2 linked regions of the Azospira inquinata genome follow. The protein of the gene in region 1 interacts with the protein of each later gene in a pairwise test. Links are inferred from orthologs where the notes say so. Each region holds a gene or a part of one and is shown on either strand. Other genes may lie near its edges.

Evidence for each region. Proteins that work in one complex are often made in the same cells at the same time.
Region 2: the proteins of kdpD (region 1) and ptsN interact in binary tests that used the Escherichia coli proteins (3 or more experiments, as listed by UniProt). The link is inferred for Azospira inquinata from one-to-one orthologs.

Annotation. Positions count from the first base shown.
Region 1 is NZ_CP064782.1:2,022,706-2,028,357, forward strand. The notes cover bases 1,189-4,403. They hold kdpD (two-component system sensor histidine kinase KdpD), read left to right. Parts: upstream 1,189-1,506; coding sequence 1,507-4,203; downstream 4,204-4,403. Other genes in these bases: kdpE (two-component system response regulator KdpE), read left to right, coding at 4,200-4,403. Also shown: potassium-transporting ATPase subunit KdpB, read left to right, coding at 1-486; potassium-transporting ATPase subunit KdpC, read left to right, coding at 504-1,085; more of kdpE, read left to right, coding at 4,404-4,892; Azoinq_RS09310 (LysR family transcriptional regulator), read right to left, coding at 4,943-5,652. UniProt on the Escherichia coli protein: Member of the two-component regulatory system KdpD/KdpE involved in the regulation of the kdp operon. KdpD may function as a membrane-associated protein kinase that phosphorylates KdpE in response to environmental signals.
Region 2 is NZ_CP064782.1:1,645,544-1,649,655, reverse strand. The notes cover bases 108-2,902. They hold ptsN (PTS IIA-like nitrogen regulatory protein PtsN), read left to right. Parts: upstream 108-1,159; coding sequence 1,160-1,645; downstream 1,646-2,902. Other genes in these bases: Azoinq_RS07510 (PsiF family protein), read left to right, coding at 2,628-2,902; hprK (HPr(Ser) kinase/phosphatase), read left to right, coding at 1,614-2,552; hpf (ribosome hibernation-promoting factor, HPF/YfiA family), read left to right, coding at 685-1,008; Azoinq_RS07530 (RNA polymerase factor sigma-54), read left to right, coding at 108-668. In the rest of the region: more of Azoinq_RS07530, read left to right, coding at 1-107; more of Azoinq_RS07510, read left to right, coding at 2,903-2,981; Azoinq_RS07505 (adenylate/guanylate cyclase domain-containing protein), read right to left, coding at 3,097-3,993. UniProt on the Escherichia coli protein: Seems to have a role in regulating nitrogen assimilation.

The DNA.
Region 1 (5,652 bases):
GACGCTCCGGCCCTGGCGCAGGCCGATGTGGCCGTGGCCATGAATACCGGCACCCAGGCCGCCAAGGAGGCGGGCAACATGGTGGATCTGGATTCCAACCCCACCAAGCTGATTGAGATTGTGGAAACCGGGAAGCAAATGCTGATGACCCGGGGGGCCCTGACCACCTTTTCCATCGCCAACGATATCGCCAAGTACTTCGCCATCATCCCGGCGGCTTTTGTCACCACCTATCCCTCCCTGTCTGCCCTCAATGTCATGGGACTGGCCAGCCCCAGCTCGGCCATTCTCTCCGCTGTGATTTTTAACGCCCTGATCATCATTTTCCTGATCCCCCTGGCGTTAAAGGGCGTGGGTTACCGCCCCCTGGGGGCCGCCATGCTGCTGCGCCGCAATCTCCTTATTTACGGCCTGGGGGGCGTGGTGGTGCCGTTTGTCGGTATCAAGTTGATCGATCTGACCATTGCCGCCGCTGGCTTGGCCTGAACCCGAAGGAGATCACCATGAAAACCTTGTTGCGTCCTGCTTTGCTGTTGTTTGTCCTGCTTTCCCTGGTGACCGGTCTGGCTTATCCCTTATTGGTCACCGGGGTGGCTAAAGTGGCTTTTCCCCAACAGTCTGCCGGTAGCTTGGTGTATGAAAAAGGCCAGTTGCTGGGGTCCCGCCTGATTGGTCAAAATTTTACGGACCCGGCCCATTTCTGGGGCCGGCCTTCTGCCACGGCGCCCCAGCCTTATAACGGGGTTGCTTCCGGTGGCTCCAATTTGGGGCCGTTGAATCCGGCGTTGGTGGAGGGGGTTAAGGCGCGCAAGCAAGCCTTATTGGCGGCAGACCCGACCAATCCCCTAGCGATTCCCGTGGAACTGGTGACCGCGTCGGGAAGCGGATTAGACCCTCACCTGAGTGTGGCGGCGGCAACCTACCAGATTGACCGGGTCGCCCGCGCCCGCCATCTGTCTTCCGGGACGGTGGCCGCTTTGGTGAAAGACCATACGGAGGGGCGCCAGTGGGGATTCCTGGGGGAACCCAGGGTCAATGTATTGGCGCTAAACCTGGCCTTGGATCAGCTCACGGCTACTCCCTAAAGGGCTCGCCATGCTCCTTTGCCTGGCCTTTTTGGCCATCTTCCTGCCCCTGGGGCTGGTGTGGGCCATCCTCTCCTGGCAATCCCGGCGCCCCCCTTCCTGAGTTTTCCTTCTTTTCGTTTTTGCTGACTCCCAAGGCTCTCGACGAGCTTCTTATGGCTCCGCCCCGGAGGGGGCGGGCCACTTTTTCCTCTACGAGAGATGTGCCATGGTTGTTGGGGATTGGGGAGTGGTGCCCGATAGCACCCCGGGGCGGGGTTTATCCTGCCTGGGATGCGCCAAAGGGCTGCATATTTCCTATGATGGCGGGTGTCCCCTGGTGCCGGTCCCGGGTGAAATAGACGGGTGGGGGCATTGGCCCTGTTGGCAAGGTGGCCTGTTTCCGTATTCCTGGCTTACCAAGGACTAGATTGGATACTCCATGACAGAAGTTCGTCCCGACCCCGACCAGTTGCTGAGCCAGATTCAGCATGAAGCAGCCAAGGCCCAGCGGGGAAAACTGAAAATCTTTTTTGGCGCCAGCGCCGGGGTGGGTAAAACCTACGCCATGCTGGCGGCGGCCCGACAGCAGCAGTCCCAAGGTCTGGATGTGCTGATTGGGGTGGTGGAAACCCATGGCCGCAAGGACACGGAGGCCATGGCGGCGGGGCTGGAGCGCCTTCCCCTTCAGGAAATTCCCTATCGGGATCAGGTGTTGTACGAATTCAATCTGGATGAAGCCCTACGCCGAAAACCGGCCCTGATTCTCATGGACGAGCTGGCCCACTCCAACGTGAGCGGGGCCCGGCACCCCAAGCGCTGGCAGGATGTGGAGGAGTTGCTGGCGGCGGGGATCGACGTTTACGGCACCATTAACGTGCAGCATCTGGATTCCCTCAACGATGTGGTCAGCGGTATTACGGGCATTCGGGTGTGGGAAACGGTGCCGGATCGGTTTTTTGACAGCGCGGACGAGGTCATTCTGGTGGACCTCCCCCCGGATGAACTGTTGCAGCGCCTCAAGGAAGGCAAGGTCTATTTGCCCCAGCAGGCGGAACGGGCGATTCGCAACTTTTTCCGCAAAGGTAACCTGATTGCCTTGCGGGAACTGGCCCTACGCCGCACGGCGGACCGGGTGGATGAGGACATGCTGGCCTACCGGCGCAAACAGGCGGTACCCGCCCTCTGGCCCACCCGGGAATCCCTGCTGGTCTGCGTGGGGCCGGACGCCGGGGGAGAGCGGGTGGTGCGTAGCGGCGCCCGCCTAGCTAATCAGTGGAATATCCCCTGGCATGCCATTTATGTGGAAACCCCAGCCTTACAGCGCTTGCCCGGGGCGGCTCGGGAACGGATATTCAAGACCCTGAGCCTGGCGGAGGAATTGGGGGCAGAAACCGCGACCCTGGCAGGGAACGACGGGGCTGCCGTGGCGGTGAAATATCTACAAGACCATAATTTATCCAAAGTGGTGGTGGGCCGCGGCCGTCGCGTTCAATGGTCCTTCTGGCACGTGGGCTTTGTGTCCCGGTTGTGTCGCCTGGCACCGGACCTGGATGTCATTCTGATCGCCAGAAATGCCGCCGTGTCTCCAGCGGAGGAGGCCCGGGAAGTCCCTCGCTCCGGACGGGGGCCTGCCTGGCCTTCCTATCTGCTCAGTGCCCTGGTTTGTGCTGCCATGACCCTGTTGGCCACGCCGCTACATGCCTATTTTGATCTGGCCAATATCGTCATGTTGTTTTTGGTGGCGGTCGTGGTGGTGGCGTTGTGGCTGGGGCGAGGGCCTGCGGTGCTGGCCTCCTTGTTGAGTGTGGCGGCTTTCGACTTTTTCTTTGTGCCGCCTCGCCTGTCCTTTGCGGTCAGCGATGTGCAGTATTTGATGACCTTTTTCATCATGTTGCTGGTGGGCCTATTGGTCGGCCAGTTAACCGCCGGCTTGAAATACCAGGCCCGGGTGGCGACCCGGCGGGAGGATCGGGTGCGGGCCCTCTACGAATTTTCCCGGGACTTGTCCGGGGCCTTGCAGGTGGAGCAGATCAGCGATATTTGCACCCGTTTCCTGGAGGGGGAATTTCAGGCCCGGGGGACCCTGCTTTTATCCGATGCCCAGGATCATCTTCAGGCGCCAGCCAATACGGCCATTGATGTGGGCATTGCCCAATGGGCCTTCGATCACGAGGAAGGGGCTGGCCGGGGCACCAATACCCTGCCCGGCAGCCCCATTCTGTATCTGCCCCTGAAAGCGCCCATGCGGGTCCGGGGGGTACTGGCCATTGAATCGTCCCATCCGGGCCGGGCTCTGAGCCCGGAACAGCGCCGGTCTCTGGATACCATGGCCCGCTTGATATCCATTGCCCTGGAGCGGGTTCATTATGTGGAAGTAGCCCAGGTCACGACCGTGGAAATGGAGTCTGAGCGCATGAGAAATTCCCTGCTGTCGGCCATTTCCCATGATTTGCGTACGCCCTTAAGCGCCCTGGTCGGGCTGGCGGAATCCATGTCCATGACCAAGCCGCCCCTGAGCCCAGCCCAGCAGGAAGTGGCTGGGGCCATGCGGGAAGAGTCCTTGCGCATGAATGCCCTGGTGAATAATTTGCTCGACATGGCCCGCCTCCAGGCAGGCAAGATACAGCTCAATCGCCAGTGGCAGCCCCTGGAGGAAATTGTCGGTAGCGCTCTCCATGACATGGACGGAGTATTGGGACAACGTCCCGTGGTGATTGCCCTGGGCGATGATTTACCTCTGCTGCATCTGGATGGGGTGTTGCTGGGCCGGGTATTCTGCAATTTGCTGGAAAATGCGGTGAAATACACTCCCGCCCATACGCCCATTGAGATTGGGGCAACGGTCCTGTCGGATCAGGTGGAAGTGTGGGTGGCGGATGAGGGCCCGGGCCTGCCCCCGGGTAAGGAAGAGGCTATTTTCAACAAGTTTGAACGTGGTCAAAAGGAAGGGACGATGCCCGGAGTGGGGTTGGGGCTGGCGATTTGCCGGGCCATTGTGCAGGCCCATGGGGGAACGATCCGGGGCGAAAACCGGCACCCACGAGGTGCCCGCTTTGTCATGACCTTTCCCCGGGGGACGCCCCCCGAAGTGGGAGAGGAAATGGAATCCGAGGGGGAAGGAGAATCCCAGCCATGAGTACGTCCGTACCTAACATCGTGGTGGTGGAGGATGAACCCCAGATCCGCCGCTTCATCCGGCTGACCCTGGAGGAAGAAGGCTGTCACGTGTTTGAGGCCGACACCTGCCGGCGCGGTCTGATTGAAGTGGGCACCCGCAAAGCCGACATGGTGGTGTTGGATTTGGGCTTGCCGGATGGGGATGGGCTGGACTTTATCCGGGATATGCGAACCTGGAGCAACGCCCCCATTCTGGTGTTGTCGGCCAGAACCACGGAAGAAGACAAGGTGGGGGCCCTGGATGTGGGGGCCGACGATTATCTGACCAAACCCTTCGGAGCCGCCGAGTTATCCGCCCGGGTGCGGGCCCAGCTGCGTCGGCGTTCCCTGGGGAGCGGCGACGGTTCCCCCCTGGTGGTTTTTGGCAATCTCAAAGTGGATTTGGCGAAACGCCTGGTAGAAAAGGCCGGGGAGCCGCTCCATCTCACCCCCATTGAATTTCGGCTATTGGCTTATCTGTTGGCCAATCCGTCCTGCGTGCTGACTCATCGGCAGCTGCTCCACGCGGCCTGGGGCCCCAGCCACAGCGAGGACAGCCATTATGTGCGGGTCTATATGGGGGCCTTGCGCAAGAAAATCGAGGATCAGCCTTCCCGGCCCAAGCACCTGCTGACCGAGGCAGGGGTCGGCTATCGCTTTGTGCTTTAGGTTCAGCACTCCGGTGGTGGGCCGCACAACGGGATTTTTCCGGTGCTGGCTCAGGTCAATCTCTCCGTCAGGGCCGCCCGCACCTCCGGCTTTTCCAGTTCGGCCAGGAACCAGGCCAGGGCCTTGCCTTCCTGCCTGGTGCGCCAGGCGATATAGCAGGCCAGGGGCGGGGTGTCGTCCGCCAGCCGCTTGATGACCAGACGCCCGGCGGCCACGGCCGGAAGCACCTGCCAGGGGGGCAGATGACCCACCCCCAGGCCCGCTTCCTGGGCCGCCAGCTTGGCCGCCATGTCCGGCACCCGCAGGGTGTCCTGGCCTTCCAGAATGCCCGTGCTGCGGGCCAGCAATTCCTGGGAGGTGTCCGGCACCACCACGGCCCGGTGGCGAATCAGCTCCTCCCGGGAGAGGGGATCGGGCAGGGCGGCCAGGGGGTGATGGGGGGCCACGGCAAAGAGCAGTTGGATGGTTCCCAGGGAGCGGGAGGAAATGCCGCTCCGGCTCGGCAGGTCCCCGGGGGCGCCGATGACCAGATCGGCCCGGTCCGTGGCCAGGGCGTCCCAGGCCCCCCCCAGCACCTCATAGCTGAGGCGGATGCGGGTGCCCCGGCCCTGGGCGTAAAAGCGCTCCAGCAGGGGCCAGAGGCGCTGGGCCGGGATGAGCATGTCCACCCCGATGGTGAGCTCCGTTTCCCAGCCCGTGGCCACCCGCTTTACCCGGCATTCCAGCTCCGCCGCCGCCCGCAGCAGATGGCGTCCGTCCC
Region 2 (4,112 bases), 380 kb from region 1 along the record:
ATCTGGTGAAGAGCCTCAATCCCCGCCCCGGGGCCCAGTACGCCCCCCTGGATACCCGCTACATTATTCCCGACGTGGTGGTGCGCAAGCTACGCAACCAGTGGGTGGCCAGCATCAACCCGGACGCCTATCCCCGGCTGCGCATCAACCGCCTGTATTCGGATATTCTCTCCAAACACCGGGGCTCCTCCCTGGCTGGCCAGCTCCAAGAAGCCCGCTGGCTGATCAAGAACGTACAGCAGCGCTTTGACACCATTCTGCGGGTCTCCCAGGCCATCGTGGAACGCCAGCGCCAGTTCTTCGAACACGGGGAAGTGGCCATGCGCCCCCTGGTACTGCGGGAAATCGCCGAGGTGCTGGGGCTCCACGAATCCACCGTTTCCCGGGTCACCACCCAGAAATACATGGCCACCCCCCGGGGCATTTTCGAACTCAAGTATTTCTTCGGCAGCCACGTGGCCACGGAAGCGGGGGGCGCCTGTTCCGCCACCGCCATCCGGGCCCTGATCAAGCAGTTGATTGGCGGGGAAGATGCGAAAAAGCCCCTTTCCGACAGCCAGATTTCCGAGATTCTCGGGCAACAGGGCATTGTGGTGGCCCGCCGGACCATAGCAAAATACCGGGAGGCGTTGAACATCCCGCCGGCTAACCTACGCAAGACCATCTAACCAAGGAGTAAATAATATGAACCTGCACATCACCGGCCATCACGTCGAGGTTACCCCGGCTATCCGCGAATACGTCAGCAGCAAGCTGGATCGGGTGCTGCGCCACTTCGACAACGTCATTGAAGTGAATGTGATCCTCACCGTGGAAAAGCTGAAGCAAAAAGCGGAAGTCACCGTCCGGGTGCCGGGCAAGGACATCTACGTGGAAAACGAAGACAGCGACCTGTACGCTTCCGTGGACGCCCTGGTGGACAAGCTGGACCGCCAAGTGATCAAGCACAAGGAAAAGGGCCTGGCCCACAACCGGGACAGCATGGATAAGCACATCGGCGAAGCCTAATCGCTAGCACCGCCGCCGCCCCACCCAAGGGGGCGGCTACGGTGGCCGAGCGTCGCCTTTTCCGCTATGATCCGGCCACCTGAAGGGTCTCCCTCCCGCCCCCCGGGTTTCTTGTTTCTCCCATCGTCTTTCCGGGGAGTACCCTAGCCCCATGGACCTCATCGCCAAACTCCTTCCCCCCGCCAACATCGTCCTGAATCTGGAAGCCAGCAGCAAAAAGCGCGCTTTCGAGCAGGCCGCCCTGTTGTTCGAAAATAACCTGGGGGTTGCCCAATCCACGGTTTTTGCCAGCCTGTTTGCCCGGGAAAAGCTGGGCTCCACCGGCCTGGGCCAGGGCGTGGCCATTCCCCACGGCCGCTTAAAGGGCATCAAGGAAGCCGCCGGCGCCTTTCTCCGCCTCACCCACCCCGTGGCCTTCGACGCCCCGGACGGCAAGCCGGTAGATCTGATGTTCGTGCTCCTGGTACCGGAGCAGGCCACGGAACAACATCTGCAGATTCTTTCCGAGCTGGCCCAGCGCTTCTCCGACAAGCTGTTCCGGGAGGCCCTGCGCCATTGCGACAGTATGGACGACGCCCACCGCCTGTTCACCGATTGGGGAAATCATGCGGAAAATCAGCATCGCGCAGCTGTTTGAAGACCATCGGGAACGCCTCGCCCTGGAATGGGTGGCAGCCCTGGGCAGCGAACGCTTCATCGATCTGAAACGGCGGGGCAACAACTACGGTGCCGATCTGGTCGGCCACCTCAACGTCATTCACCCGGAACGGCTCCAGGTCATCGGCTTCGCCGAACAGGCCTGGCTCACCAAGGCCAATCCGGAGCGCCTGAAAAACCAGATGCAGGACATGTTTGCCGCCGAACCACCCGCGGTGATCGTGGCCGAAGGTCTGGAAGTGCTGGCCATGGTGCGGGACACCTGCGAAGCCACCAGCACTCCCCTGATCACCACCCCCAAACCCTGCTCCGCCATCATCGACCTGCTGCGCATCTACCTGTCCCGGCGTCTGGCGGACACGGTGGCGGTGCACGGCGTCTTCATGGACGTTTTCGGCATGGGAGTACTGATTACCGGGGATTCGGGGGTGGGCAAGTCGGAACTGGCCCTGGAACTCATTTCCCGGGGCCACGGCTTGGTCGCCGACGACGTGGTGGAACTGGCCCGCATCGCCCCTTCCACCGTGGAAGGCCGCTGCCCGGGCATGTTGCGGGACTTTCTGGAGGTCCGAGGCCTGGGCCTCTTGAACATCCGCACCATTTTCGGGGAGACCGCCTCCCGGCGGAAAATGAAGCTCAAGCTCATCGTCCACCTGCAAAAGCCGGTGGCGGGCATGGATTCCCCCCGCCTGCCCCTGGACGCCCAGACCCAGGAAGTGCTGGGGGTGCCCATCCGCAAGGTCATCATTCCCGTGGCCGCCGGCCGCAATCTGGCGGTGCTGCTGGAAGCGGCGGTACGCAACACCATTCTCCAATTGCGCGGCATCGACAACATGCAGGAATTCATCGGTCGCCAGCAGCAAGCCATTCTTGACGACGACCTATAACCCCGTCATATTTCCGCCCACATCCGCCGGATGGGGGCATTGCCCTTCCTTCTTCCCTTCCATGAGGAGTTTGCCGTGAAAAAAACCCTGATCGCTCTCCTGACCCTTGGCGCCGTGGTCTTTACCCAAGCCGGTTTCGCCGCCGACGCCCCGGACGCCGCCAAGAAGCTCACGCCCCAGCAGGAAAAAATGAAGAACTGCAACAAGGACGCCAAGGACAAGCAACTGAAAGGCGACGACCGCAAGCAATTCATGAAGTCCTGCCTCTCCGGCAAGGCCGCGCCTGCTCCGGCAGCCGCTGCGGCCCCTGAAAAAGCAGCCGCACCCGCCGCCCCCGACTGTGCCGCCCAGGCCACCAGCAAGAAGCTGGCGGGTGCCGCCAAGGCTTCCTTCCTGAAAAAATGTCAGGCCGACGCCGCCGCCAAATAAGCGCCCCGTCCCAGCCCAACAAAAAGGCCAGCGTTACCGCTGGCCTTTTTGTTGGGAGCCGCCCCCACCGGAGCAGGGGCGAAAATGAAAAGAAAAGGGAGAAAGCCGCGCCCCTTCAGAGGTACTCGAACTCCGCCACTTCCGCATCCCCACCCGTGGCGGAATGGCCGAAAGCCAATAGGCCCTTATTGCCCAGCACCACTTCGCTGTGGCGTACGAACATTTCCGGTTCCCCTTCAAAGGCCACATAGGTGCCGTTGGTGCTTTCATCCACCAGCACGTAACGATCCCGACGCCGCAGAATCCGGGCATGGGCACGGGAAGCCCGCTTGTCCTGAATCACCACATCGCAGGCCCCATCCCGACCAAAACTCAAGCCTTCATTTTTGCCATCCAGCAAAAACGCCTTACCGGAGTGGCGGACACAGAGTTTGGGGCTACCCATCTGGGTAGTGGAGGCCTTCACCTCCCCCAATTGTTGGCGCAGAACGGTAAGCTCGCCAGCTTCCTGCCAAGGTAGTTCATAAATAGCACCTCCCGCCCCAGCTTCGGACATTTGCCGATCCGTCGCCCGGGTGCCCTGACGCATGGCAGCGGGTAAAGCGTTGGCCGCTTCGGCGCTGACAAAAATCTGCCCGGCTTTGGCCATGCCCAGCAAGCGGGCAGCACCCACAAAGCCATCCCCTGCCGGAGCTGCGCTATCGGGCGCCAAAACACCGCAATGAACCCCCACCCGGATGGAAAGTTTGACACCGGAGACCGGTGGCAAATCCTCTACCCGCTGCTGCATGTCCACCGCCGCTTGGCAAGCCACTTCCCCATTCTCGAAACTGGCCACCAACTCATTGCCTGAGGAACGCAGCAAGCGACCGGCAAACCCCGCAACCACCCGTTCGATCCGTTTTAGGCAGCGCTCCTGGGCATAGAGCGCTTCCCCTTCGGGAAGACGCTCAAAAAGCCGGGCACTCCCCGGAATATCGGCACACAAAACCCCTAAAGACGCAGCACTCATTTCACCCCTCCGCGCCGCAAAAAGGTGTACGGACAAGACTGCCGTCAACACCGGCCAAAAGAACTAAAACATTATTCATATTAATAACTTATATTGTGACTCCCTGCCGTCCATAATAA